Regions from separate parts of the Oceanobacillus sp. FSL K6-0118 genome, predicted to be linked through region 1. Evidence: riboswitches for the same ligand, from Rfam matches in the RefSeq annotation. Region 1 holds a riboswitch; each other region holds the start of a gene.
What was found. A riboswitch is a leader RNA that binds a small molecule or an ion and turns the genes downstream of it on or off. The one in region 1 is predicted to bind thiamine pyrophosphate.

Region 1 (7,674 bases):
AATGGATTGGCGAGAGTCGCATATATTTATGAACCTAACACGAAATATGTGGACCAATACAACGAAATACAAAAAGAAGCGCAGCAACAAGCTATTGGGATATGGAGTGTAGAAAATTACGCAACAGACCGTGGCTTTGATGCATCTGTTATCAACTCTCCTAAAGAAGAGAAAGAACCTTCTAGTAACTCAAGTAGTTGCGACATTAAAGGAAACATAGCAAAAGATGGAGAGAAAATCTATCATATGCCAGACCAACAATTTTATGAGGTGACGAAACCGGAAGAAATGTTTTGCACGGAACAAGAAGCTGTAGATGCTGGGTTTAGGAAATCAATACGGTGATAACCCCTACTTCATAAACAAGCCATGGCCTCTCATGGCTTGTTTTCTTACTTTATTTCTTCTCCCCTATTTTATTTTGGTGATCATAGTACAATTTTACCATGATACTTTATGCATATTTTAATATAATAGTATTGTATGATGGTTTTTATGGTAGTTTTTGACTTTTTAGCAGATAGGACAACCAAATTTATGTCGTGGGATAATCACCGTCTTATTGTCCCAAAGGAGAACGTATGAAATATTACGGTAGGTTTATTTTATTAATTTTGTCGTTGACTTCTACATTGGTATATTCGATAGTAGGAAGAGTTGATATCATTCTTTTCACTATCTTTACATTCATACATGCAGGTTTTTCATGGTTTATTGGAAGTTGGTATGATAAGTTCAGATACCTATCCTATCATGACCCGCTAACCGGTGTTTATAATCGCAGGTATGCCTACATCTATTTTGAAAAGCAGTTAAAACGGGCAAAATGCAAGAATGAAAGAATCGGAATTTTAAATATTGATATAGACAATTTTAAAATGATTAATGATTCCTATGGCCATCATTATGGTGACTTCATTTTGCAACAATTATGTAGGTCGATTACGAAAAATATTCGTAAAGAGCACATACTTGTTCGCTGGGGCGGAGATGAATTTATTGTATTACTCAACCATATGGATTGTACTTCTGCACAAAATCTGATTAATCAAATGAACGAGTCGATTAGGGCCGAGTTGAACCATTGTCAAGAATCTAGTAAATCAGGTGTAACTTTATCCATCGGTCATGCCATCTATCCAGAAGACGGGCAAAATATTTCAGAATTATTATTGATTTCCGATAAACGAATGTATCAAATAAAATCCAATACTGTGGAAGTTAGCCCATCATGAGTCAAGTATACTCCCATCGTCCTACAGTCAATCGGAACAACATTCATCCGGCCACTCCATCGTTGGTTAGTGAGGTAAATAGATGAAAAATACGTCATTATTACAAGAAGAAAAAAGGGCTACCTTATTATTTATGTGGTTATTTTATATTGTATTCTTTTTATATGATATATTTTATTATAATTTTTTGCCCTTTTTTCCATGGGCATTAGAATTACCAGATAAGATTTGGTACTATTTAAGTTTCGTTAAACATTTCATCATTATCTGTCTTATCCCTGTTACCATATATTTCTTTAAAAAGGGTAAACCTGAAAATGTAAAATATATTCTCGTTATCACCTATTTAATCACAAACTTAGTGACTGATATTTATTATTACTTTGGTAATCAGGAATCATATAGTAGTGGTAATTTAGTAGAAGTAGTGATTATATTATTTTCTCCTATTTTTATCAATAAGCGGTTTTTCTATCTAGTTACATTGGGAATTATCTTAAAGTACATAGTGGTAGGAGTATTCATACAAGACCCTGTCGTATTCTTTCCTGTTATTCTCAATATCTTATTAGCTTTTATTGCCTATATGCTTCTTCATCGTTTTTTAATATATGTACAGGCACTGAAAGATTCTTACAATGAACAATTAGCGGGAATTGTTAAAGGAGTAATTGCCACTTTGGAGTTAAAAGACCCTTATACTCGTGGTCATAGTGAACGCGTAGCAGAATACGCAATAAGTCTAGCAAAAGCAACCGAACAAGTGAAAGAATCCAATTATAATCATTTTTATTATGCGTGTCTTTTACATGACATCGGTAAAGTGAATATTCCCGACTCCATTCTGACAAAATCTAGTAAACTAACAGATGAAGAATATGAAATCATTAAAACTCATCCCGTTGTGGGGGCGAAAGCAATTAAAGATGTAGAAGGTATTGCTGATCATATCGCTGTAGTTTATCATCACCATGAAAGATGGGATGGCAAGGGGTATCCAGATGGACTTAAAGGAGAGGAAACACCTCTTGTTGCAAGAATCACAGCTATTGCAGATGCTTTTGATGCGATGACTTCTACAAGGTCATATCGACCAGCACTTCCTTTTGGTGAAGCTTATCAACGTGTTATAGATGGCAAAGGAACGCAATTTGATCCTAAATTAGTAGAAACTTTTAAACAAGTGTATCCAGATTGGATGACAATCTTTAAAAAATATAATAAAGACCAATCTTTAAAGGAGGGTAGCAACCATGAAAATCCGTAAACTAAAAAAAGTTAAAGCAACATGTTGGTGGTGTTTCATCATTCCAAAAGGTTAAGTAGTTTTAGATATAGGGTGCATTTGCATCCTATTTTCATTTCTAAAGAACGGTGGTGAAAGGCTTGAAATTATCATTAGAATCGCAAATCACCCTATATCCATTGTCCATTCAAAAAGATAGGAAGAATTATATCGTGGAGGAACCTGTTTCTGGTGATTTTTTTGAAATGCCGGAGATTTGTATTGATGCAATTGAAAGGATAAATGATGGGCAACTATTAGGTGAAATCGAAAGTAAATTACAGAAAAAGTATCCGAAAGAAAAAGTAGATATAATTGAATTTGGCGGGCAGCTAATGGAATTGGGTCTCATTCAAGAGGTAAATGGAGAAAAAGTCAAGTTAAAGAAGGGGCTTTTAACTTGAAAAATTTAATTATTGCTTTCATCGTTTTGTTTGCACTTTGGTTAATACTTCCGTTTTTCGGCATAAACACTTCATTTATAATACTTCATGTAATAGAGTGGTCTACCAAGTTTATTTTCCCATGGATAATACTATATTGGATAATTAGATTATTTAAAGTTTTGGAAAAGGGGAAATAAAGAGACGGGGCTCAAGTGACGGACCTCCCTCTTCTCAAAAGACAGAAAGTATGATACTATCATGAGTAAATCGAATAACGTGACCACAAGGGGAGCGAAAGCTGAGAGGGAACAAATTGTTCTTACCCTTCGAACCTGTTAGTTAATTCTAGCGTAGGGATGTGGTGAATAGTTTACTAGTTGTTTATGCGTAATGTGAAATCTATCTAGTAAACTAGGTAACTATGTCTTCCTTTTGGTGCGTTAAAAACACAATTAGGAGGCTTTTTTTAATGAAAAAATTAGGTTTACAAACGCTTATTGAGGTGGCCATTTTTGCGGCACTTGCCCTTGTGCTCGATTTATTGCCATCACTCCGTATTGGACCGTCCATCTCCATTTCCTTTGCGATGGTGCCGATATTCATCATCGCATTTCGCAGAGGATTTTTAGCGGCAATTATCAGTGGATTCCTTTGGGGATTATTACAAATTGCCATTGGGGAAGCATGGATTCTAACACCATTACAAGCGTTCATAGAGTATTTCGTAGCTTTCGCATGTGTCGGTTTTGCAGGACTATTTATCAACCCAATTAAAAATAACTTAAGAAGCAAAAACATGGGCAAGGCTATTGTCTGGATAATTATCGCAACCTTCGTCGGTGGATTTGCCCGTTACTTCTGGCATTTCCTTGCAGGTATAGTTTTCTTCAGTGAATATGCAATTGAAGCAGGCCAGGCGCCAGTTATTTATTCCTTAATTATGAATGGCATCTCTTATATTTCTTCTGCTATTGCATGTTCCATTGTATTAGCGTTGGTGCTTTCGAAAGGATCAAGACTGGTTACATCTGTGAGCACAGAGAATAGAAGTAAACGAGCAGCGTGAGACAAAGGAACAGGTTCGAGACTACTGTAAAAGCACCTTTTTTTCAGTGGTCTCGACCTGTCCCTATAACCCCTATTCCCTATTACCAATATGCGCTTTTACTTTGACCTCTGCATAGCGTTTGAGATCTTGTTCTTTTGAGTAAATCGTACCAAGGTAACCTCCGAGAAAGCCTAGTGGTACACTAACAAGTGCTGGATTTTCTAATGGAAAGATTGGATTTCCGACAAATAACGCTGCCCCCGCTTCTGGCGAGAAAACACTCGGGCTCATCGATACTAAAACTAATGCAGAAATTAGACCGAATAATACTGCTGAAATCGCACCAGTCGTATTAAACCGCTTCCAATATATCGTATAAAGAATGACAGGTAAATTGGCACTTGCTGCGATACAGAAAGCAAGCGAAACAAGGAATGCAACATTAAGGCTTTGCGCACCTAAGGCTAAAATAATCGATAACACCGAAACTGCTAATGACGCATAACGTGCAGCTAGCATTTGTTCTCTATCCGTAGCTTTCCCTTTTTTAATAATTTGACCATATATATCATGGGCAAAAGCGGAGGCTCCAGATAATACAAGACCTGCCACAACCGCTAGAATGGTAGCAAACGCAACAGCAGATATGAAGGCGAATAAAATATTACCTCCCAACGCCTCTGCAAGTAGCGGTGCCGCCATGTTCCCACCCGAATTAGCTGCAAGTATTTCATTTTGACCAACGTATATGGCCGCTCCAAAGCCTAGAAATAACGTAAGAATATAAAAGATACCAATCGTCCAGGTAGCTGTAATAACTGAACTTCTAGCTGTTTTCGCATCTTTTACCGTAAAGAAACGCATCAAAATATGTGGTAAACCGGCTGTACCGAGAACAAGCGCAATCATTAAGGAAATCGTTCCTAATGGATCATCATATTTTAATCCCGGTTCTAAATAAGCAGCGCCATGGCTTGTAGCAGTTTTCACCTCAGTAAACATGGCAGCTATATTAAAATCAAATTTCCAAAGAACAAGAAATGCCATAATAACCATTCCCGCCATTAAAAGAACAGCCTTCGTAATCTGCACCCAGCTAGTGGCAATCATTCCACCAAAAAGCACATAAATGGTCATCATAACACCAACAATTAAAACAGCAATCCAATAATCAATATGAAATAATAACTGAATGAGTGCACCCGCTCCTACAAGCTGTGCAATCATATAAAACAGAACGATTGTAATCGTACTTAGTGCAGCCGCACCTCTTACCTTTTTCGAATCAAATCGTGAATGAATCATATCAGCAAGTGTATATTTCCCAAGATTACGCAATGGCTCCGCTACTAAAAATAAAACAACTAAATAAGCAATTAAAAATCCAATACTGTAAAAGAATCCATCAAAACCGTTTAACGCAATCGCCCCAGCTATTCCAAGGAAAGATGCAGCTGATAGGTAGTCACCGGCAATGGCTAATCCATTTTGCCAGCCAGTTAATCCCCCACCAGCTGTGTAGAAGTCACCAGTTGATTTGGTGTTCTTCGCGGCAAAATACGTGATTACCAAAGTTAGAATAACGATAGCAATGAAAAGGATGACAACGATTGGATCCATTAGGCTTTACCTCCTTTATTAATTTGGTCGTGAATAATAGCTTCAACTTTTTCATCAAAGGAGTTTGCCTTTCTCACATAAATCGTACATAACACCCAAGTCATCACAAATTGGGCAACCGCAAATATCCAGACCCACGAAATATCCCCAAATGCCGGTGTATTTAAGAAGGTGGTGTAAGACGTACATATAGGAAGCAAAAAGTAAAAGATGAGAAAGAAAACAGTCATTGGTACCGTAAACCTTCTTTTATCTTTCATAAAATGCTTAAATTGCTCACTTTCTACGATACTTTCATAATCCACTTTATTATTTTTGTGTAAATCAGCCATCTAATACCCCCCTTTATTTAATATCCTTACAGCGTTCGCATTAAAAAATACTAACTCACCCCTCTTGTTTAGAAAACGCTTACTATTTTGCTGCCACACTTATGATTTATGAATGATTCATTTAAATTATGATAAAGAAAACGTACCAGGGGTTCTTCCTCCCTAAGAAAAACAAACCACTAAAAAACAGGCAACCTTTGTAGTTTGCCTGTTTTTTAGTGATTATTTGTTATCCTTGAATTCTATTTTCGTGCCATCTTTAAATTTAATTTCTAATTCTATTTCCTTGTAATTTGACTCTAGGGAAAATGCATCTAATGCTTGTTGAATAGCATCGTCTTTATTCGTATTCTGTTCAATCGTTAGCTCTTTAACTTTTGGATAAACCTCGTCAAATGCCTCTTGACCGTGAATATCAACTCCATTAATTTCATCTTCTAAATCCGCTTCAACACTACCGTCTTGATTTTTTTCTAGGCTTGCTTCATATTCTTTATCCCCGTCATATTTGACAGATAACTCGAAATCATCATAATTCAATTCATCCATTTTAGCCCGCATGTCTTCGGTCCCATTGTTATTGTTAGTTGCTGTGTCATTGGTATCGTTGCCGGCTTTATCATCAGCTTCATTGGTATCTTGATTTTCGTTGTTTGTTACATCGGCTCCCTGATTGGTGGTCGTATCATTATTATCATTGTTATTGCCACCACATGCTACTAAAGTTAAAGCTAAAATAAATATTGAAGCTAGAAATAAAATTCGTTTCATATTTTTGCCTCCTATTTTTACCTTAATTTATTTAATAATCTTCCCATTTAATCAAAAATTAACCATAAAGGTTTAGATTACATGTTGGGTGTTGTAGGGATCAGGTTGGAGGGGTAGATAAAATCCGTTCTTTTCGATGAGTTGCGATTTGAACGCTTTTCTTACGTCTTCCGCCACTCATACCATCGTTAAGCATGTTTCTTTTTACTTTTGAATACAATAAGATAGGTTGTCCGTCTATTGAATAGAATGCAGCCCTATTTGTAAGGAGGATTTTTATTGAATTCATTTATGTTAAAATTCGGCTTAGTTGTAGCAGGGGGAGCTATTCAAGGGCTGGGAATGGGGGTATTTTTGTTCCCCCATTCCATTCCTTCTGGTGGGGCTGGTGGGATTACTGTTCTCTTGGGTTATTTGTTTCACATTGGAATGGGACTAGCACTATGGATAGTGAATGCTTCTTTATTATTTTTAGGTGTTAAATATTTAGGAAAAAGATTCGCATTGTGGACGCTTCTTTCCATTACGGTGACATCTTTATCTGTTGATTTTTTTGAACAAATTATTTTCGTGAAAAATCGAAGCTTACTTTTGGATCTTTTATTTGGTTCCGTTTTTTTAGGTACGGGAATCGGAATATTAATGCGTCAAGGTGTTTCGAATGGTGGTGTCGGTGTCATCGCAATAATTATCTCCGTCAAAAAAAGAATTTTACCTGGTAGACCGCTCTTTTTCCTTAATTTCTTTATTTTTCTATTTGTAGCGTTGATAATCGATTGGAAATTAATCTTTCTTGCATTGATTAGCCAATAGATTTCAACCAAGGTGGTGGATATGATTTGTGAAATATCTTTTCAAAAGACCTATACACTTGGATGGCGAAAGAAGCCATGAACTTACGTGTATTTGTATCGAATATTACTTTTTTTCTTTTCTTTCCCGTCTTTCCCTTTAACATGGACTAACAATAGTACTAACAAGGCTACAAGTAGGGTAA
Region 2 (7,674 bases), 1.6 Mb from region 1:
GGGACATGCAATCAATCATAAAGGGGAATTACTAGTAACGGTTCTCGTTCATAATACCTCCAATTCGGATTTCACTTTTCACCATGACACGATTCAGTATCATGCAAATGGTGAATTAATTGCCGGGCATATCTTCACCATTCCTAGATTAGTTATTGAAAAAGAAACAAGTATACCTTGGACATTTATTTTTCCTAAACAACAAATATTAAAAAAAGAAATTCCTTCAAATGGGGTAATACTAATAAATAAGACTTCCATCAGTGGAGGATTTCCTTCATCCACCACTGATAGATAGTATACGGACAATTGATCTCCCACCTACCTTCTTTGTTTCCCCAGAAGCTTGAGGTGGGATAAAATAATGAACGTTTTTTTCGACTCATATTATAAATGTCTTTTAATAACAATAAGAATATATTATATCGCTTTTGAACGGGGTTGATTGAAATGAATAAGGAATCGGAAAATCAAATAAAAGATGAATTAGCTGAAAGGCAGAGATTGGAAGACGTCATTCAGGTTATTAAAAAGAAAAAAATAGCACTGAAGGAGAAAGCCTCGGGTCTAAGAGAGAGTATTATCGATCTTAGAAAGGATTTTTGGGATGATGTTACGGTAAACCTAGACGAACCAGACGATATAATTGAAACACAAGCTAGTTTAAAACAGCAAGCTGAATTTTTAGCTGAACGTGAACGGTCACATGGAAATATAGATCATGAGAGAAAAACATTAGATTCGTTACAAGACTCACCTTATTTTGGCAGAATTGACTTTAAGGAAAACCAGACAAAGGAAGAGGAAAAAATCTACATTGGTAAGGCTTCTCTGATGGATGAAAAGGATGAGAATTTTCTCGTATATGATTGGCGTGCACCTATATCAAGCATGTATTATGACTACGCTCCAGGACCTGCTCAATATGAATCGACGGAAGATACCATAAATGGTGAAATAACATTAAAAAGGCAATATATTATTAGGCAAGGTCAGATGAAAGGTATGTTTGACACCGGCCTCACAATCGGAGATACCCTACTTCAGCATGCTCTTGGTAATAGTGCTAACACAAAAATGCAAAGCATCGTTGCAACGATCCAAAAGGAACAAAATAAAATTATTCGTAACGAACGGAGTAATCTTTTAATTGTGCAAGGAGTGGCTGGAAGTGGAAAAACGTCAGCCGCATTACAGCGCGTAGCCTATTTAATGTATCGTTTTCGTGAAGAGTTAAATGCAAATGACCTTCTCCTTCTTTCACCAAATCCACTATTCTCAAGTTATATCATCAATGTACTTCCGGAATTAGGAGAGACAAATATTGGCCAATCTACCTTCTTACAATTTTTAAGAAAAAGGATTGAAAAAAACATTGAAATTGAATCTCCTTTTGAACAAATCGAGTACACCCTTACAGAACGACATAAGGATAAAAACGATATACGAGTTATAAATATGGACTATAAATCAAGCTTATATTTTAAACAGATGATTGATTCCTATATTTCTTATTTAAACCATACTGGAATTCTTTTTAAAAACATTAAATTTAGAAACGAAATTATCCTATCAAAAGAGGAAATTACTCGATATTTTTATGCACTTGATTCTAGCATTTCTATTCCAAATAAATTGGAACTTGTTTCTAAATGGCTTTTAAAGGAAATTCGTCATATCCAACAAAAGGAAGTTTCTGAAGACTGGGTTTTGGAAGAAATGCAATTATTAGACAAAGAAGATTACCAGAAGGCATTCACTTATAGTCAGGATATGTATGGTGATGAAGATGACCCGCTTCAAGAAGAAATGTTTTTGCGTAAAGAAGTGATTCAGCGGGCATTTGCCCCAATTAAAAAACAAATTAAACGATTGAAGTTTGTCCATGTGCTTGCCACGTACAGGAACCTTTTTGAAAAATGGGAACCAAATCTAAAACCAAAGAATTGGGAAACAATCGCTACATTTACTGTAAAACATTTAAACAAGCGCTATTTAACGTGGGAAGATGCTACACCATATGTATATTTCAAAGGAAAAATTCTTGGACACGATGCAGACCGTTCTATACGTCATTTATTTATTGACGAGGCACAGGATTATTCTGCTTTCCAATTTGCATTTATAAGACATATTTTCCCTTATACGAGAATGACACTTCTAGGCGATGTTAACCAGGGAATATACGCTCATACGACAAGTGAAAATCCTCTTATCCCGGATGCGGTGGAAAGTAACCATGAACGAATTACCTTAACAAAAAGTTATCGATCAACAAAAGAAATTGTAGAATTCTCAAAACACTTTGCTCCCGGTCATTCCATTATTGAACCTTTTGAACGGGAAGGAAAAAAACCTACCCTGCTTCAAACTGAAAATAACTTAGTTCAAACATTGTTATTGGAAATTGAAAAACTACGTAGATATGGTCATGAAACCATCGCACTAATTTGTAAAACAATGGAGGAAACAAATCAGATTTATGAATTACTACGGAAAGAAATTGATTTATATCCAATTAATGAAGAAACTTTTTCTTTTGAAAAAGGCATTTTGGTACTTCCTGTCTATTTAGCAAAAGGGATTGAATTTGATGCAGTTATTATTCCAGATGCATCAAGTAATCAATACAATCGGGAATCTGAGCGAGCGTTATTCTATACAGCATGCACTAGGGCCATGCATGATTTAACAATGGTCTCACCAGGGGAACCTTGCTTGTTTATTAAAGAAGCGGATAACGATACGTTTAAGGTGGGATAGTCTCCCACCTTTTTATTTACCAACAGATGAGCCCTTTACAAAAATCATCACTAGTGTTGCATAAAGTTTTCAGGAAAAAGTCAAGCGAAACCTTTTGTGTCAATATTATTAATAATAGGAATTTTCACTATAAAAATCCATAAAAAAACCTTATAATTAGGGTATAGTAGTCCTGTCCAAATCCCTAACTATAAGGAGCTCACATGGACAATCATACCATAAAAACTGTATTCAAGGAATACATTCATCCATTAGATTCGAAAGTAATACAAAAAATGCTTGATCACGCTCAAATTGATAAATATGTCAAAAAGCTTGATGTACTTACATTTATGAATACATTTATTTATGCGCAGTTGAAGCAACTAGATAACCTTCAGCGGATAAGTGACACGATAAAACGCAAGAAAACTGTCCAAAGATTAGTTGGCATAGAAAGCATTAGTAAATCACAGCTTTCCCGAAAAAATGGGGATATACCATCCGAGATTTTCCAGGTTATCCTACATCATTTAATTCAAAAACTTCACCATATACTTGGACCAAAAACGGCAGGCAAAGCACTTGGAAAGCTTCATCTGATTGATTCATCAACGATTTCGATGTGCCTTAGTCAATATGAATGGGCAGATTTTCGAGATACAAAATCGGGTGTGAAAATGCATACTTCCATTACTTTTTGCGAGGGCATTTCTTACCCAAATGAAGTCATTCTCACACCTGCAAGACCTGCAGATGAAACACAGCTAGATTCATTAATCGTATTAGATAAAAACGTTCTTCATGTATTTGACCGAGGCTATTTCAATTTTAAAAAGTTTGATACCTACTGTGCAGAAGGTATTCGATTTGTCACACGAATTAAAACGAACACGGTCGTACATGTCATCGAGGAATTACCGATTGATTCCTCTTCACCGATCACCCGTCATGCGGTAGTAAAGATCGGAAAGATGAAGAACCCGCTGCAACTCGTTGAAACTGTAGACAGTAAAGGAAATCAGATTCGAATTGTGTGTAATGATGCTAAAGTCAGTGCACAGGAAATGAGTGATCTCTACCGCAACCGCTGGCAGATAGAATTATTTTTCAAATGGGTCAAGCAGCATATGGTTATTAAAAAACTATATGGAAAAAGCGAAAATGCGGTATATAATCAAATCTATTTGGCAATGATTTCTTTCTGTTTAACCCTTTTAATGAAAAACAAAATTGGCTATAAAGGGACCTTGCTGGAAATGTTGCGTTGGATACGGGATTTCTGTTCTCACTCCATCACAACCCTTATCTCTAAAGTATTCAAGGAACCTGAGCGATCATCCCGTGGCCGACGAAGGCTTGATCACGAAAAGGTCTTTCAAGTAACTGTTGCACAATACGAATTAGGAGATGTTTTGCTCTTAGACGATTTAACCTATGACCCGATTATTTAAAAATATTATATAATATTCAAAAAATGGATGAAGGACTACCTTTAGATCCCTGTTATCTTTTTTTCATAAATTAAATATAATATATATCAGAAAATTTCAACATTCAAATCAAAGACACAAATTAAATGGTTGACTTCTATAATTATTTTTTATGCAACGCTAGTGAAAAATCATAAAGTATGTTTTATTCATAATAGAAGAAAAATTGCATATCCGAAAGTTAGCACTAGGGGAGCTACGGTGTGTGGCTGAGAAGAGAAATCTGACCCTTATTACCCGATCTAGATAATACTAGCGTGGGGAAGTGCGGTTCACTGTATGATTCAATGAAACTTAAATACATACATGTAAACTGCATTCCCATACGGAGTGCAGTTTTTTTATTATTATTTTAGGAGGAGATTTTATGAGCAACTATTGTGGGACAAGTAGAATTGCAGGATGTCAGTTTAGTCTACATCCGATGAGTGACCGGTTTGTAGATATTATTCTATCAACACTGGAAGAGGTCGATACATCAAAAGTATGGAAGAATACAGATGATGTGAGCACATGTATTCGGGGGAAAATGGTTCATGTTTTTGATGTAACAAAGGCCATTTTCCTTCATGCAGCAAAAACGGGAGAGCATGTTGCTATGAACGGAACCTTTTCTATTGGTTGCCCGGGGGATTCAGATGCCGATGTGTACATGGATGAAACAGATACCCCGTTGAACGAAGAAAAGGTGAAGTCCATCTCCCAAGTCGCTGGTTGTAAATTTTCTCTTTATCCGTTAGGAAGAGAAGATTATATGGATAAAATCTATGAACAAATCGATTTATCCAAACACCGTAACGTTAAAGTAATATCTACCCATTATGCTACAAGATTGGATGGAGATGTGCATAATCTCTTTCAAGCATTATATGAATCTTTTAAACTTATTCAGGATCAAGTTTCTCATGTTACGATGACATTTAGTCTTTCTGCGAATAGTCCAACGAATCAAGCATAAGGAGTTTGTAAAATGACAAATCAGTGGAAATTAAAAGAAATAGTTCTTATGTCCATATTAGGTGTCGTATTTGGGATTATATATTTAGCCTTTTTCTTAGTTGGTCAGGTTATCCAAAATATTCTTGCCCCATTTGGTCTAGCTCCATTTGGTTATGAGATTATTTTTGGAATATGGTTTATTGTTTCTATCGTGGCGGCTTACATATTGCGTAAACCAGGAGTTGCCTTTACCGCAGAAGTAATTGCAGGAATTACCGAAGTGTTACTAGGAACTACTGCAGGACCGGGACTTATTCTTTCTGCTGCGGTCCAAGGTGCAGGTGCAGAACTCGCATTTGCTTTGACAAAATGGAAAGATTATCGATTACGCGTGTTAATATTTTCCGGTATGTCCGCAGCGCTGATTAGTTTTGTATGGCACCTATTTTACGCTGGAAACATTACATTAACACCATGGTTACTTGTTGCTACATTAGTTGTGCGTGTAATCAGCGGAGCACTCCTTGCAGGGGTTCTAGGGAAATGGATAAGTGATCAACTTGCAAAAACAGATGTACTACGTGGATATGCATTAGGAAAGGAGCTGCAAAAACGACGTGAAACAGGAGCAGCGTAGACCTCTACTTCTTATCGAAAACTTTTCATTTGACTATGAAAGCTTAGACCAACCAATAATTAATAGAATCCAATTTTCGTTGAATAAAAATGAGACGACTATTCTTATGGGGTCTAGCGGTTCTGGGAAAAGCAGCCTCGCCCTTTGTTTAAATGGATTGTACCCTGATGCCGTTGAAGGTGTTTCTTCCGGTGAAATCTATTATCGTGGAAAAAACATACGTGATTTCAAAAAAGGAGAATTAAATCAGGAAATCGGGATTGTTTTTCAGGATCCTGAAAGCCAATTTTGTATGATTACAATAGAAGATGAACTCGCGTTCACGTTGGAAAACATTAAGACCCCTCCTTCCGAGATGGCTCGGCGCATCTCGGAGGTATTAAAATTAGTCGGAATGGATGGGTTACAGAATAGAAAAATTCATGAGTTATCAGGTGGACAAAAGCAGAAGATCGCCCTAGCATCTGTTCTTCTGCTTGAACCTAATATGTTAATTTTAGATGAGCCTACAGCAAATTTGGACCCTGTTTCTAGTCTTGAGTTTATTCAGTTAATTAAATGTGTTCAGGAAAAACATCAATTAGCCGTTCTTATTATTGAGCATCAAGCAGATGATTGGCTAGATATCGTAGACAGAGTCCTTGTGATGGGAAGAAGTGGCGAACTGATTGCGGATGGAAATGTGAATTCTATCTTTATGGAAAAGAAAACATTATTGGAGCAAGAAGGCGTATTTTTACCAAAACGATTTTCCAATACTGCTGATTCCTTTCGCAACTTCAACCATCGTATCCTCCCTTCAGAAGATGTGATTTTAACTGTAAAAGACATGAGTTTCTATCGAAAGAAACAAATCATTTTGAATGAAATAAATTTAAACATACGGAGCGGGGAATTCATCGCAATTATTGGAGAAAACGGAGCTGGTAAGTCTACACTACTACAATTAATGGCTGGATTATTAACCCCATTTAAAGGAAATATTTACTTTTTCGATAAACCAATGGAACATTGGGACCAAAAAGAACTTAGAAAACGAATGGGATACGTTTTTCAAAATCCAGAACATCAATTTATTACGGACACCGTGTTGGAGGAGTTAACATTTGGCTTGAAATTAAATGGATATTCGGAGAAAAAAATAAATTCTACAGCAACCAAACTTATGAGGGAATTTCACCTAGAAAAACATCGATTTAGTAATCCTTTCTCCTTAAGCGGTGGGCAAAAACGACGTTTAAGTGTTGCAACAATGGTGGATGAGACACCAGATATTTTATTTTTTGATGAGCCAACGTTTGGTCAAGATGCTCGAACAACAAGGGAATTCATGAACATGATTGAACGACTAAGAGAAAGTGGGACAACCATTGTCTTTGTTACCCATGATATGGACATTGTGGATATAACAAATCGCGCAATTGTATTACACAAACAGAACATTGTCTATAATGGCGAACCTGAAAAGCTCTGGCAACAGGAAAAGATTTTGAAAAAAGCAAGATTACGCTTGCCTTATCGAATCCGAAACAATCATGAAGAAGGTGCTGTTTAATGATCTCGTCTATTAATCCATCTATAAAGGCAATAGCGGTATTAATACCAGGCATTTTACTTAGTTTTACTTTTGATGTATTTACACCACTTTCCTATTTTATATTTATTCTATTCGTAACCTTTACTATGGGGGATATCTCGGTTATAAAATGGCTCAAATTCTTCAGTCCGTTCTTTCTCGTTGCATTAAGCTTTGCTTGGATGACGATTCTTTATACAAATCAAACCTTTTCCTATGGAGAAGTTATGTTTACATTATGGAGGTTTGAAATAACTACTGGCAGTATACTTACAGGGACTAGTCTC
Region 3 (7,674 bases), on a different contig from region 1:
TGATAGAGAATCGTGAAGACGCGCAACAGATGGATTCGGTTGGGTATGAAGTAGATGAGAATTCAACTGAGACGGAACTACCTGGGGAAAGGGAAGCACGGAAAGGGATGGCAGAAGAAACGGTAACGAAACAGGAGGCTGGGGAAGGAGAAGTATTTCGTTTCTATCAAGAAAACTTTGGAGTCATGAGCCCATTCGTCATCGAGTCCATGAGTGATTGGGTGGACGATGTAGGAGAAGCATTAGTGATGGAAGCGATGAAACGGGCATTGGAGCAAAATAGGGCAAGTTGGGGTTACGTGAAAAGTATCTTGCAGGCATGGAAAAAGAAAGGGATTCGAAGTGTGGATGCAGTGCGAGCAGAAGATGTGGAATTTCGAAAAAGGAAACAACGGCGGCGGTATCACTATTTTACCAGTGGGAATCGTGAAGAGGTGATTCCGGATTGGTTTAAGGAACAGAGGGAAAAGCGTGAGAATAAAAGGATGGAAGTTGATCCGGAAGAAGCGGAAGTGACGAGGTTGAAAATTAGGAGGTTGAAGGAGGAGTTGGGGTATGGGTAGAGTGTAAGGGGGCGCGTCCAATGTGTTAAATCTTATCGAGAGCGGGAATCCGTTACTCGTGCGTATTTCCAAAGTCGCCTTCATAGGGGAGACGACAACTGGACGATTACCCAACCGCCAAATATGCTTCAAAAATCTCAAGTTTGCCGATGCTAGCAATTTTTCCGCAATCTTTATAAAAGGACGACGAATGAGCCTAGTCTAACAGGGAGAGGATCAGTAAGGAAAACTACATCTTGGCCCCCTGCTAAGATGAGCTAAATGGATCGGTGAATCTCTGCCACTGGTGCCCCCTTATTTTGCTTTACTAATATTCAATAATTCAGGAATTGTTACAAACTCTATTCCTTCTTGCTGTATACGTGGAATAATGTCATGTAAAGAATGGACAGTGCCTGATAAATCCATTGTCCAATCACCACCGTCATGCATCAGTACAATGGATCCGGGTTCCGTATTTGCTAAGACAATATCAGAAATAACAGTCGTACCCAATTGTCTCCAATCCAAAGAATCGACGTTCCAGAGAATGACAGAATACCCCATCTGCCTCATTAATTCGACAATCTCTCGGTTTAACGCACCATAAGGGGCACGAAATAATCGGGGACGGTATTCTATAATCTGTGCAAGTACTTCCTCTGTTGAAGTGACTTCCCAATGAACTCTTTCTAAACTTACTTCTGTCAGATTAGGATGCCAATACGTATGATTACCAATGACGTGCCCTTCTGCATGCATTCTTCTCACGATATCGGAATGTTCAGCTGCTCTAGCCCCCATCAGGAAAAAGGTAGCTTTGATTTTGTATTTATTAAGGACATTCAGCACTTGGGGTGTAAAGCGTATATCTGGACCATCATCAAAAGTTAAAGCTACTTTATTTTCGTTAAGGGATCCTCTTAAAACAACGGTGTTGGGATATTCCCGCTGTAAAATCGAATTCGCCACTAAATGAGGCTCTCTGCTTGTCATTTCCGCTCCTCCTACTGGTTGACTTTGCCCCATTTGCCTATCCCATTTACTCCGATACCATAAATTAAAATGATTCGTGTGCATATGAACCTCCATGTTTAAAAATTTGCCCATTTATCTTTACTATATGGTAAGTGTGTTTAAGGGGTTACGAAGGGGTAGAGGTGCTAATGTGTTGGATACCATCATGGAGTCCTTAATCAATATGTTAGCCCCCAATGCTTTAAGGCACTATGTTGTATATGACAATGTGATAAGGTGCACAAAGAGGAATTATGCGTGAGACTAGTGCGTATTTCTTCGGAAAAAAATATTAGAAAACAAGGAAACCACCCGACGCCGTAGGAAGCAAAAGGGTAGTCTCAGAGAAATAAACAACTTAGAAAAAATGTTTTATATTTATAAATTATAGAATAAATTGTCGATATTCCCCGGGAAATGAAATATTTCCTTGTAATCTTTCAGGGAATAATGGTGAATATGGGTGATTTTGTTCTTTTTCGCATTTTTTGATATAAATTTGTTTACGGGATCAAGTCTCCTACGTTTGATTCGTCTACCTCGACTACCGCTATAATAAAACCTTATAAAAAAAGGCCAACCAGTAATTTCTGGCTAACCTTTTAAAACTAACGTTTGATCATTCTTGAATAAGAGCTTTTAACAACTTACACGAGAATTTTAACGCTAACATCAAATATTCCATTTAAAATTAATTATCCTTTAAACCTAATTTCTCATTAATTTCTTGTATTGTTTCATGCATTTTAAAGAATAAAATTAATAATTCACAATAAACCCTTGTAAAGATAGGTCCTAATATGATAGTTAATATACCCATAAATATTTGGTAACCGCCACCGAAGTAAGAATCAAAACCAGCTATAATTTGAAGAAGTCCTAGAATGATAGAGAAGCCTACTCCAACCCAAAAAAGCACTTTAATGATTGTTGGTGTAATCATCTTATTAAAACTAATAAAATTTTTCATTTATTCACCTCCCTGTTTCGTAGTCCATCCATCATGAAATAAAATTCCTTTCATAAAAAACACTTCATTTTATTTCTATTTCGTTATAGGAAGTATTAGAACTGATGACTTTTTAAATTCTTTGATTTGCAAAGGGTAATTTTAGCATAAAAGTTTAAACTTAACAATGAAGCGCAGTTTGTTCCACTATGTATGCAACTAACTATAAATGAATGGGAAAAGGTACTGGAGTTATTTTTGAAGGGATGATAGAAATACTTAAACAGCCATATTCCCTTGACATAAATTTCTGAAGACTATAACATTGACTATAACTTAAATATATTCACTAGGGGTGTTATTTAACTGAGATGAGTATTTACTCAAACCCTTTGAACCTGAACTAGTTAAAACTAGCGTAGGAAAGTGTAAATTCTATTACATACTAAAAGGGTGATTATGCCTTTTTCTTAATATGTAGTTAATTCTTTTTACGCAACTTTTCTATGTGAAGGTTGCGTATTTTTTTATTTATCACTTTATTATTTAAGTTTCATCAAAATTAATAATATAGGAGTGGTTATGATGGGGAGAACAGTATTAGTAACAGGTGGTAGTAGAGGTTTAGGAGAGTCTATTGTAAAGACCTTAGCACAACAAGGATTTCAAGTGGTTATCAATTACTATAAAAGTCAGGATGCCGCTGAGAAGCTTGTTTCTGAGATTGGTGAAGAAAATGCTATTGCCATTCAGGCTGATGTAACCAATCGCACAGAAGTAGATACATTGATAAAAAAAGCAACGGAGTACTTTGGCCAAATAGATGTTGTTGTCAACAATGCATTAGTAGACTTTAAGTTTGATCCAAACAAACAGAAACCTTTCACAGAACTCACCTGGGTTGATTACCAAAAACAACTAAATGGTACGTTAAAAGCAGCATTTCATGTAGTTCAAAGCGTCATCCCTCAATTTATTGAACGACAAAATGGAAGTATTATAAGTATAGGTACTAATTTATATCAAAATCCTGTTGTACCTTACCATGAATATACAACAGCTAAAGCTGGATTAATAGGTTTTACACGTAATATCGCTTCTGAATTAGGACAATATGGTATAAAAGCGAATGTCGTTTCAGGGGGATTATTAAAAACGACTCATGCCAGTGCTGTTACAACACCGGAAGTATTTGATTTAATTGCTCAGTCGACGCCACTGAAGAAGGTGACCACACCTCAAGATGTAGCCAATATGGTCGCTTTTTTATCATCAGAAAATGCGCACGGTATTACAGGTCAAAATATCACAGTAGATGGCGGTTTGACAATGAACTAGTAGCTTAAATGACAATGGATAGTCTTTCAAAAACGGAGTATATAAGATAGTGAATAATAATTGTTTGGAGGTATGACAAATGCCAAAGATGAAAGAAAAACAACTACACTTAGGTGTCTTGCTGTATGGATGTGGGCACCATCAGGCTGCTTGGCAAATGCCTGACTCAAGCGTTGAACGTATTGGGGACATTTCATATTACCAATCCTTAGCACAGTTAGCGGAAAAAGGTTATTTTGACGCAGTATTCTTTGCTGATAATCAATCCTTTCCGGCTAAAGATTCTAGTGATATGCCAGCATTTTGGTTTGATCCAATAGTCAATTTAACAGCTATTTCTCAAGTGACAAAACATGTGGGATTAGTTTCAACCATTTCAAGTACTTTTTCTAATCCTTTCACAGCTTCACGACAATTATTAAGTTTAGACCATATTACAAAAGGACGTGTTGGTTGGAATCTCGTTACTTCTATGACTGATTTGGAGGCGTTAAATCATAGTATGGATGAACTGCCTCCTCATGACAAACGTTATGAGAAAGCAGATGAATTTGCTGCTTTAATGAATAAGTTATTCCTTTCATGGGACAGTAATGAGTTTGTACATAATCGAGCAGAAGGGAAATTGATCGATCCTTCAAACATTCAGCCATTTAATCACGCTGGTACTTATTTTAAGGTGTATGGCCCATCCACCACACCAAAAAGCCCCCAAGGCAAACCAGTATCAATGCAAGCGGGGGCATCTAAACAAGGTATTGCATTGGCGGCAAAATATGCCGATGCGGTTTATTCCGTATCGTGGAACTTGAAGCAGGCAAAAAGATTTCGTGAAAAATTAGATGAACAAGTTAGACAAAGTGGAGACAGTAATAGACATATTAAAGTATTTCCGGGCTTAGTAACCTATGTAGGTCGTACTCATGAAGAAGCCTTAGAAAAAAAAGCAGCATTAGATGAGCAATTACCTATTGAAACAGCTTTAAACCAGTTGAGTTTCTTTGTTCAACAAGACTGTTCGAATTGGGAAATGGATAAAGAAGTACCTCAACTACCTCCTGTAGAAGAATTTACTGGACCAATCGGACGTTACGAAACGATACTAGAAATTATTAATGATACCCGACCTACCGTAAGAGAATTATTAGGATATCTTAATGCGGGCGGTGGGCATCACACGCTGATAGGTACGCCCGAAGAAATTGTGGATCAGATGGAAGTCTGGCTTGAAGCTGGTGTGGCTGATGGATTTAATCTTATGCCTCCTACATTGCCTGGTAGTTTAGAAGACTTTGTTGAACTAATTGTTCCTGAAATGCAAAAAAGAGGTATTTTCAGAGAGAAATATGAAGGTCATACTTTCCGTGAACATTTAGGATTAACATAATTCGAATCATGTTCATGTAATGATCGTAACTATTGTCGCCTATCTAAACAAAAAGAAATAGCCACCCTGCCGTCAAGTAAGGTGAGCTATTTCTGCAAAAAACTTTACTAGGTCAGCCGCTCTGTACAAGGCATGTATGTTGCTTAGGTTTTGGCATGGACCTGGTTATTTGCATGAAGGATGATTGTCTTATAATCGTCGAGACACAAGAAGAGGGGAGACCCTCTTCTTGTGTCTATGAAATTATAAAATTAATAGAATCACAAGGATCACAGGGAAGGTCCCTTTGGCCCTGCAATCTAAACAAACCTTTGTAATACATTTGTCATATTTCTTTTGTAAATCTATGTTAAAATGAATAACATCTGGAAGAATATGGAGGGAGATTTAAGATGAAAAAGTTAGTAACTGCGATAACTGCAGGAATGCTTATCGCTAGTGTAACAGTAACTAACGTTTCAGCAGCAGAAGTTAAAGTACAAAAAGGTGATACGCTATGGGATATATCAAGAGAACATAACACTACAGTAAAGAAATTAATGGATATAAATAAGTTGACGTCAACTATTATCTATCCGAATCAACTATTATTCATAAACGAACAATATATAGTACAAAAAGGGGACACATTATCCAGGATCGCTAATCAATTTGATGTAACGGTCAAGGATATAAAATCCCTGAACAATCTCACATCAGATCTTATCTTTATTGGTCAAGTGCTTGACATTCCAACTATATCTACCACGGATGATGCTGTCTCGAAGGAAACAGTTACAGCGCCAGCAAAAGAAGTTGCGACTGAAAGCATATCAACAGAACCAGTTCAGGAAGTTGAGGCTCAAGAACCAGAAGAAGTTGAGGCACCGGCACCAGTAACAGAACCAGAAGAAGAAGTTGAGGCACCGGAACCAGCAACAGAACCAGAAGAAGAAGTTGAGGCACCGGAACCAGCAACAGAGCCAGAAGAAGAAGTTGAGGCACCGGAACCAGCACCAGAACCGGAAGAAGAAGTTGAGGCACCGGAACCAGCACCAGAACCAGAAGAAGAAGTTGAGGCACCGGAACCAGAAGAAGAAGTTGAGGCTCAAGAACCAGCACCAGAACCAGAAGAAGTTGAGGCTTCAGAACCAGTTAGCCAAGAGGCATCTCAAGCAGATAAAAAAGTAGTTGTAGAAGCGGATGAAAAAGCAGAATCTGCTAAATCAGAAGGTAATTCCGAAGACGATGCAGAACTTAATGTAATTCAAGCAACTGCTACTGCATATACGGCTAATTGTGATGGTTGCTCAGGTATCACGTCTACTGGTGTAGATTTGAATGCAAATCCAAATGCGAAAGTAATAGCTGTGGATCCATCTGTTATTCCATTAGGATCTAAAGTATATGTCGATGGCTATGGTTATGCAGTTGCTGCCGATACTGGTGGAAGCATTAAAGGGAATAAAATTGATGTTCATGTTCCAACAAAGGCCGAAGCATATAAATGGGGAAATAGAACAGTTAATGTTACCATTTTAAAATAATGAATACTAATTTGTAGTCAAAAAAGGGAACCATGGGGGACAGGCCCCTCATCTCACTAGACAAATTTCAACAACCAAAAATAAAAGGAAGTACTCCGTAAGTAATAAGCGAGTACTTCCTTTTAATGTTAAACGAACCTTTGGTATAAAATGGCTTTTCTGATTTTCACTAGGTAATTTAGTGCATCCTAGTGTATTAGTAAAGATGCGTGGTATTCTCCTTAATAAAGTGGGGGAGAAATTCGATGGTGTCACTTACTTTAATTGGGATTAGAACCTTTTTAAATCCTTATGATAAGGGATGAGGTTAATAGCGACTTACGAAGCACTGAGTTACGCAATTTAGCTTAGCGACGTGGATCGTAACTATTTTCGTCCATTTAAACAAAAAGAAATAGCCACCTCTGCCCTACCAAGGAAAGGTGACTATTTCATAGTCCTTTAAATTGGTTAGCCGCTATTTTGCGGCATGTATGTTGCACCGACTGGGCGTTAGTGCGTCCAGTCTCTTTTATTTTACGCTGTTTCTATATTCATTATAAATCAAAACTAAATGTTGTTGCAAACGAAACTTTAGGTTCGTATGTGTCAAGTTTTTCTCGGTGTGTCTTCCACACCAATATTTCCGGCACTCTATTTTTGTACACTTTTTCGGCTACCGCGCGACCCTTGTCGCTTGCTGTCCCCAATTTTTAGGTAACGTTCTAAAAACCAAGAACCTTACCTAAAAATCAGGGTGTTATCTAAAACTTTTTATTAACTGTCCAATAGCTGATGAATGAGCTGTATTTAGGCTTATTTTACCTTGTTTTGCTCCAATTGACGGCTGGGTTTCCTGGCGTAGAAATTCAGTCATACGAACCACTTTTTTCACGTCTCGTTGTTTTCTTACACTTCGCCTTTGGTCTCTCAAAT
Region 4 (7,674 bases), 2.7 Mb from region 1:
AATGTTTTTTGGTTGGTTGTAGGTATTGACCGATTGTCATAATATCCACGTCATGTGCTCGTAAATCATCCATTGCTTCGATGATTTCCTCTTTGGTTTCACCTAAACCTACCATTATACTAGATTTGGTTGGTATGTCTGGTGCAATCTCCTTCACACGCTGTAATAACTGTAAGGAACGATCATACTTGGCAATAGCGCGAACTTTCTTTGTTAATCTGCGAACGGTTTCTATATTATGATTAAAAATATCCGGCTTACTATCCATTAAGGTATGTAGGCTCTCATAATCACCTTTCATATCGGAAGGTAATACCTCAATCGTACAGCCAGGATTTGCGTTTCGAATGGCACGAACGGTGTTGGCAAATACAGCGGCGCCTCCATCATCTAAATCGTCTCGAGCTACAGCGGTTACAACGACGTGCTTTAATCCCATTATTTTAACAGAATCTGCAACCCGCTTCGGTTCTCCTAAATCTAATCCACTAGGTAGACCGGTTTTGACCGCACAGAACCTACAACCGCGTGTGCAGGTATCACCTAAGATCATAAATGTTGCTGTTTGTCTTTCACTCCAACATTCATGAATATTCGGGCATCTTGCTTCCTCACAAACAGTGTTTAGACTTTTCTCACGCATTAACTTCTTTAATCCAGTATAGGACTTATTCGTGTTTAATTTAATCTTTAACCATTCAGGTTTACGGAGATATTCCTCTTGTTTAGACACTTTTAATAGACTCCTTTAGTAATCGATGATAATTCCAATCCTCTGAACGATATTTAGTCTCTGCTAGATGATGTACTTCTTCCCATTGTTGTTTTGATAATTCAAAAGGACGGAAAGTAACGTTTAATCCATGTTGAAATCCTTGATAGAATGCATCCTTCACTTCGTCAAATGATTTCTGTTTATTTGTTAGTTGGTCGATAGTGATAGCTTTGCTTTGGAAAGCATCACGTCTACGTTGTTTTATTTTTTCAGATGGGAAACGGAATAAATCATAGAGCATCTTGATATCGAGACTCATTGGTATGGACCCATGCTGCAGTAGAACACCCTTCTTCCTTGTTTGCGCATTACCTGATAACTTTTTCCCATCTACTACCATTTCGTAAAATGCGGCCTTTTCAAAACATACAGCTGTCTTTTCTTTCATGGCGCTTCTATCGGGCATGGCATAATCAACCGTGATTCCTAGATTCTTGAAACCTTCATAAAGCCCTTTTGATAGGACGTGGTAGGCTTCTTTAATAGAGGTTGGAATTTCTGGGTGATCCTCTGAAACTACAATACTGTAAGTCAATTCATTATCATGTAGTACAGCGCTTCCTCCGGTTAGACGACGAACAAATTGGCAATGATAGCTATTTACATTGTCGAAATGGATTGATTTATGTACTTTTTGAAACTGACCAGCCGATAAAGTAGGATGTGACCAACCGTAAAAGCGTAATGTTGGCGGAATTTTACCCTCACTATGCCAGTTTAATAGGGATTCATCCATTGCCATATTAACTGCTGCATCCTGATGCCCACTGTCTAAAAAGAACCATTCTTCTTGCAAAAATTACCCCTCCTCTTAAATCAAAAAGACTGCACTCCAAAAAAGAGTGCAGTCTTTTGTACAATAGATGTATCTTACATCTAAAATCCTTTTGGCTGCACTTCCCCACGCTAGTATTATCCATATCGGGTTCAAAGGGTTTAAGCAATAGGGTATTGCTATTCTCAGCGACAAAGGCTCCCCTAGTGATTATTATATTACAAATTCATCATACCAATTGGTAAATCCTGGGTAAAGTAAATTGCTTTCTTAAAATGTTATGCATGAATACTAGTTTGAATGCTTCCTTGGATTAAATTTTTCACTTCGTTGTTTTTTCCTTGGTGTAAGAGGTCAACAATTTTACTACCAACGATAACCCCATCACAGTGAGAACTTAACTCATGCGCTTGTTCCACAGTAGATACACCAAATCCTGCTAATACAGGAACGGTACTATATTTCTTTAGGTTTTCTAAATAGCTTTTTACATTGTCGCCATGGGAACTTCTAGCGCCCGTAGTCCCCATTACGGCTACAGCATAAAGGAAACCTTCTGATTTACTTGCGATTTCTTTTAATCGTTCCTCTGGACTAGTCATAGCAGCAAGGCGAATAAATGCTATTTTCTCATTTTTTAAGTGGGTTGCAATCGGGCCTTCTTCTTCCATTGGGACATCTGGGATAATGATACCGTCTACCCCAGAATCCGCACAGTCCTTAGCAAACTGTTCCATTCCATAACGATAGATTGGGTTTACGTAGGTCATTAAAATAATCGGAATGGAGCGGTCTACCTTCGTTGACTTCAGAAATTCTAAAATGGATGCTAATGATGTACCATTAGCTAAAGCACGAATTCCAGCTTCTTGTATGGTTGGACCATCAGCGATTGGATCGGAAAAAGGAATGCCTAATTCAATGGCGGAAGCTCCACTTTCCTGTAAAAAGTTAATACGTTCTTCTAATAGATCTAATCCGCCATCACCAGCCATGATATAAGGAACAAACAAATTTTGGTTGGCTGCCTGTTTTTGTTGTAATGCCTGTTCTAGTTTTTGTCTCCCCATCTTATTCTGCCTCCAATCTAGCTTTTACTTGTTCCACGTCTTTGTCCCCACGACCAGAAAGACAGATTACTAGTGTTTCTTTAGAAGTCATTTCTTTTGCTAGTTTCATTGCAAGTGCAACAGCATGAGAGCTTTCTAAAGCTGGGATAATACCTTCTGTTTTCGATAAGAATTGAAATGCCTCTAGTGCTTCCTCGTCTGTAATTGGTTTGTATGTTGCTCGTTTTGTAACGTGTAAATGGCTGTGTTCTGGTCCGATTCCTGGATAATCCAATCCTGCTGAAATAGAGAAGGCTTCTTTTACTTGCCCGTTTTCATCCTCTAATAGATGAGACAACGTACCGTGAAAGATTCCAAGTTTTCCTTTGGTTAAAGATGCGGCGTGATCCTTTGTCTCGACACCTAAACCTGCAGCTTCTGCTCCATATAATTTTACTTCTTCGTCTTCAATAAATGGGTGAAACATGCCGATGGAATTACTTCCACCACCAACACAGGCTACGACAGCGTCAGGTAACTTCCCAGTTTGTTCGATGATTTGGAGCTTTGTTTCCTTACCTATAACGGATTGAAGGTCACGAACCATTTTAGGGAATGGGTGTGGTCCAACGGCCGATCCAAGAATATAGTGCGTATCATTCACATGACTAGCCCAATAACGTAGGGCTTCATTGGTTGCATCTTTCAATGTTGAGCTTCCCTGAGAGACACTACGCACCTCGGCACCTAATAGTTCCATACGAAATACATTAAGCTTCTGGCGTTTCATGTCTTCAGCACCCATGAATACGATACAATCAAGACCTAGAAGAGCACAAACGGTAGCAGTTGCCACTCCATGTTGCCCAGCACCGGTCTCTGCAACCACTTTTTTCTTACCCATTCTTATAGTTAGTAACGCCTGACCAATTGTGTTATTGATTTTATGCGCCCCAGTATGATTAAGGTCTTCCCGTTTTAAAAAGATTTTTGGACCACCTAGTTGTTTGGATAATTGTTCCGCGTAGTATAATGGTGTTTCTCTTCCTATATATTGTTTTAAATAGTAATCCAGTTCCTCTGTAAAGGAAGGATCAACCATAGCTTCCTCGTAAGCTTTTTCTAATTCTATTAATGCGGGCATTAATAATTCTGGTACAAACTGTCCTCCAAATTCTCCGTATCTTCCTTTATTATCAGGCATGGTGTACGTTGTCAATGTTCTCATCCTTTCTTGTTTGTTTAGCTATTTGGATAAATTGCTTTATTTTTTTATGATCCTTCACGCCATCTGTTTCAACGCCACTAGATACATCGACGCCTGCTGGGTTAATTGTAGTAATAGCTTCTCGAACGTTTTCAGTGTTTAGTCCACCTGCAAGCAGAATTTTACTGGAATCAATCGTAAGTTGATGAACTAATTCCCAATCAAATGTCTTTCCGTTTCCGCCTCGGTATTTACCTTTAGGACTATCTAATAGGTAAAAATCACAAGGATAATCAGAAATCGTAGAGACAGTTTCGGGTTCCATGGCAAAGGCCTTAATGACTTTATAAGGAATCCTTCGGGCGATATCAGGTGTTTCATCCCCATGTAATTGGATATAATCTAATCCAACCGTTTCGGCGATTTCTATCATTTTATCAATGGATTCATTTACGAATACGCCAACTTTTTTCACGTGATCTGGAATGGTTTCAGCAATTTTGGTAGCTTCTTCCGGTTCTATCTTCCGCTTACTTTTGGCAAAAACGAAGCCAATTAAATTTGCCCCATTTTCTACGGCAACCTCAGCAGCTGCTTTGGTCTGAATACCACATATCTTAACGAGCATGAATCATTTAGCTCCTTTCAATAGAAGGGGAACCTTTAATTCTCGGAAGGCCTCATCGATATCATCCGCTAGCATAAGTGTTTCTCCGACTAAAATTACCTTTGCACCAGCATCTCTAGCACGAATGACATCTTGCTGTGTTTTCATGCCACTTTCGCTGATTAGGATAGTGTCAGGATTTGTTACCATGGATGCTAGTTTTTCTGTAGTAGCTATATTAACGTCAAATGTCTTTAAGTTTCGGTTATTAATCCCGATAATCTCGGGATTTAATTTCAAGGCACGTTCCATTTCTTCTTCATTATGCACTTCAACGAGAATCTCCAAATCTAGGTTCTTTGCATAGTGATAAAGTTTTTCTAAATTTGTATCATCAAGTGCAGCGACAATTAGAAGGATAATATTCGCACCTGCTGCTTTAGCGCGGTCAATTTGAATCGAATCGATTATAAAGTCCTTACACAAAATAGGTAGGTTAACTGCCTTCCTTACTTCACGTAGATCCTCCATCGTTCCATTAAAAAATGCTGGATCGGTTAAAACAGAAATAGCTGAAGCTCCGGATGCTTCGTATTGTTTTGCTTGTTGAACAGGGTTTACCTCCATCTTAATGTTTCCCTTAGAAGGGGAGGACCGTTTAATTTCTGAGATGATACACATGGAATGAGATGATTGAACTTTTTCTTTTAATGAAATAGTAGAATCATAATCAATTGGTTCAAACGTTTGATTGAAATACTGTTTTATTTCCGTTTCTTTTTCTTTTAGGATTTTATCTAGAATAGTCAATTAATACACCCCGCTTGGAATTTTCTTACTATACTCGATTAGTTTTTCTAATTTCTCTAAAGCAGCTCCTGATTCAATACTTTCTCTTGCTAGTTCAATACCATCTTGGATTGTTTCGGCTTTTCCGTTTGTAAAAATACCGAGTCCTGCATTGAGAAGGATCGTGTCATAATAAGCACCTTTTTTTCCTTGTAACACACTTAATAAAATGTCTGCATTTTGTTTAGCGTCTCCACCCATGATTTCCTCTTTCGTATAGGTTGGTAATCCAACACTCTCAGGAGTTAAGGTGAGTTCTTCTATATGACCTTCATTTAAGAATATAAGGTTGTTTTTCCCGGATAATGTCGCTTCATCTACGTTTCCAGCGCCATTAATAACAACAGCGCGACGGCGTCCTAATTTTTTCAACGACTCGGCAAGAACGGGTAATAAGGCTTTGTTGTATACACCTAAGAGCTGCGTATCTAATGGAATTGGATTGGTTAATGGGCCAATGATATTAAAAACAGTTCGGATACCTAAGTCTTTTCGCACTTTCGTAAATGGTCTTAATGCTCCATGGACATTTGGTGCAAATAGAAATGCAATTTTATTCTCATGGAGTAATTCCTCCACATGGTCCTTGGATAAGCTTAGGGAGACACCTAATGCTTCTAAAACGTCCGCACTTCCAGATTTACTTGTAATACTCCGGTTTCCGTGCTTAGCAACCGTAATTCCAGCACCAGCTAGAACAAAAGCAGATGTGGTACTTATATTGAAGCTGAACGATTTGTCACCACCTGTCCCGCAATTATCTATGGCATCAGGGATTGGTGTGGTATGAAATGTTGACTTGGACCGAATAACTTCTACAATACCTGCAATCTCTTCCGCGGTTTCTCCTTTACTGTGTAAAGCCGTTAAAAGTGCGGCAATTTCTGAATCGGTAACGGTATCGGTTAAACAATATTCTGTTACTTCTTTCATTTCATCAAATGTTAAATCTACTCGGTTAATTAACTTTTCTAAATAGCTTTTCATTGAATACTCTCCTTTCTTATTTCCTTTAAAAAGTTTAGAATCATTGTTTTGCCTGTTGTCGTACCAATAGATTCAGGATGAAATTGTACGCCAAAAACAGGATATTCTTTATGTCTAATCGCCATGATTTCATCATCTTCCATAGAGGTAGAAACCACCTCTAATTCATCTGGGAGTTCATTAGAAACGTAGGAATGATATCGCATGACTTCTAAAGGATTAGGTAGTTGGTTAAAAATACCTTTTCCATTGTGGGTGACTAGTGATGTTTTTCCATGTTTTATTTCTTTTGCCTGTCTTAATGAACCACCAAAGGCTTCTGTAATGGCTTGATGTCCTAAACAAATTCCGAGAATAGGGATCTGTTTGTAAACGTGTTGGATAACTTCCAGGCAATTTCCAGCTTGTTTGGGTAAACCCGGGCCAGGAGAAATGACAATAGCCTCAGGATTCATCTTTTCAATTTCATTTATCGTAATCATATCGTTCCTAACCACTTTTACTTCAACATCGGCTTCACAAAAATACTGGTACAAGTTATAAGTAAAAGAATCATAGTTATCCATTAACAAAATCATACTTATCTACCTCCATTAAGGATCTGGCTTTATTTAATGTTTCTTCATATTCCGTTTCCGGGTTCGAGTCAAATACGATTCCTGCCCCAGCTTGAAGGTAAGCCTTGTTGTCTTTTACAATAAGCGAACGAATGGCAAGTGCTATATTAATGTCATGATTAAAGTTGATAAAGCCGATACCACCTGCATATGCCCCGCGTTTTTTCTCTTCTAATTCGTTAATAATTTGCATGGCGCGGATTTTAGGTGCTCCAGAAACGGTGCCTGCCGGTAAACATGAAATCAATGCATCGATACTAGAATAATTTGCTTTCAATTTTCCTTTCACTTCAGAAACAATGTGCATGACATGTTGGTATTTTTCGATGGTCATATAAGTAGGTATCGAAATTGTACCCGTTTCACAGACGCGCCCAAGATCATTTCGGCTCAAGTCTACCAACATTTTGTGTTCCGCAATTTCCTTTTCATCCTCAAGTAGTTCTTTCATTAATGCCAAATCTTCTTGAGCTGTTTTCCCACGTACCCTTGTTCCAGCTATGGGGTTTGTTATAATTTCGTCACCTTGTGTTTGCACAAGGCTTTCTGGTGAAGCACCTAAGAGTAGGTAGTCCTTAAAGTCAATGTAAAACATATAGGGGGACGGATTTGCTTCTCTTAATTTTTGATAAAATAGAAAAGCATCTCCTTCCACATCTGCAACTAAACGTTGGGACAATACGACTTGAAAAATATCTCCTTTTTGGATGTGCTCTTTTGCTTTGTTTACATTTTCCATAAAAGCTTCTTTAGAAATTTCTGGCGTGAAATTCATTGATGCATTATTAGGTACCTTATTACTGCCTTT

Region 2: linked by a shared signal. The riboswitch ahead of MHI02_RS08605 (YkoF family thiamine/hydroxymethylpyrimidine-binding protein) and the one ahead of thiT (energy-coupled thiamine transporter ThiT) in region 1 are both predicted to bind thiamine pyrophosphate.
Region 3: linked by a shared signal. The riboswitch ahead of MHI02_RS17000 (3-oxoacyl-ACP reductase) and the one ahead of thiT (energy-coupled thiamine transporter ThiT) in region 1 are both predicted to bind thiamine pyrophosphate.
Region 4: linked by a shared signal. The riboswitch ahead of MHI02_RS02880 (lipoate--protein ligase family protein) and the one ahead of thiT (energy-coupled thiamine transporter ThiT) in region 1 are both predicted to bind thiamine pyrophosphate.

Annotation. Positions count from the first base shown of each region.
Region 1 covers NZ_JBBOVR010000001.1:3,259,411-3,267,084, forward strand. The annotation lists gene MHI02_RS16510 (thermonuclease family protein) at 1-345, shown strand, start outside; gene MHI02_RS16515 (GGDEF domain-containing protein) at 582-1,235, shown strand; gene MHI02_RS16520 (HD-GYP domain-containing protein) at 1,318-2,502, shown strand; gene MHI02_RS16525 (hypothetical protein) at 2,622-2,924, shown strand; TPP riboswitch at 3,182-3,280, shown strand; gene thiT (energy-coupled thiamine transporter ThiT) at 3,376-3,972, shown strand; gene MHI02_RS16535 (solute symporter family protein) at 4,045-5,574, opposite strand; gene MHI02_RS16540 (DUF485 domain-containing protein) at 5,574-5,906, opposite strand; gene MHI02_RS16545 (YusW family protein) at 6,129-6,677, opposite strand; gene MHI02_RS16550 (YitT family protein) at 6,957-7,490, shown strand; gene MHI02_RS16555 (MFS transporter) at 7,574-7,674, opposite strand, start outside.
Region 2 covers NZ_JBBOVR010000001.1:1,651,774-1,659,447, reverse strand. The annotation lists gene MHI02_RS08620 (SLAP domain-containing protein) at 1-298, shown strand, start outside; gene helD (RNA polymerase recycling motor HelD) at 451-2,763, shown strand; gene MHI02_RS08610 (IS4 family transposase) at 2,967-4,196, shown strand; TPP riboswitch at 4,415-4,516, shown strand; gene MHI02_RS08605 (YkoF family thiamine/hydroxymethylpyrimidine-binding protein) at 4,603-5,193, shown strand; gene MHI02_RS08600 (ECF transporter S component) at 5,206-5,811, shown strand; gene MHI02_RS08595 (energy-coupling factor transporter ATPase) at 5,792-7,366, shown strand; gene MHI02_RS08590 (energy-coupling factor transporter transmembrane component T family protein) at 7,366-7,674, shown strand, end outside.
Region 3 covers NZ_JBBOVR010000002.1:71,965-79,638, reverse strand. The annotation lists gene MHI02_RS17015 (DnaD domain-containing protein) at 1-563, shown strand, start outside; gene MHI02_RS17010 (polysaccharide deacetylase family protein) at 858-1,538, opposite strand; gene MHI02_RS17005 (DUF4282 domain-containing protein) at 2,251-2,529, opposite strand; TPP riboswitch at 2,850-2,950, shown strand; gene MHI02_RS17000 (3-oxoacyl-ACP reductase) at 3,094-3,846, shown strand; gene MHI02_RS16995 (LLM class flavin-dependent oxidoreductase) at 3,926-5,233, shown strand; gene MHI02_RS16990 (LysM peptidoglycan-binding domain-containing protein) at 5,626-6,759, shown strand; partial or broken gene MHI02_RS16985 (ISLre2 family transposase) at 7,499-7,674, opposite strand, start outside.
Region 4 covers NZ_JBBOVR010000001.1:556,634-564,307, forward strand. The annotation lists gene lipA (lipoyl synthase) at 1-733, opposite strand, end outside; gene MHI02_RS02880 (lipoate--protein ligase family protein) at 726-1,571, opposite strand; TPP riboswitch at 1,657-1,765, opposite strand; gene trpA (tryptophan synthase subunit alpha) at 1,829-2,620, opposite strand; gene trpB (tryptophan synthase subunit beta) at 2,622-3,818, opposite strand; gene MHI02_RS02895 (phosphoribosylanthranilate isomerase) at 3,796-4,434, opposite strand; gene trpC (indole-3-glycerol phosphate synthase TrpC) at 4,438-5,223, opposite strand; gene trpD (anthranilate phosphoribosyltransferase) at 5,224-6,249, opposite strand; gene MHI02_RS02910 (anthranilate synthase component II) at 6,246-6,827, opposite strand; gene trpE (anthranilate synthase component I) at 6,808-7,674, opposite strand, start outside.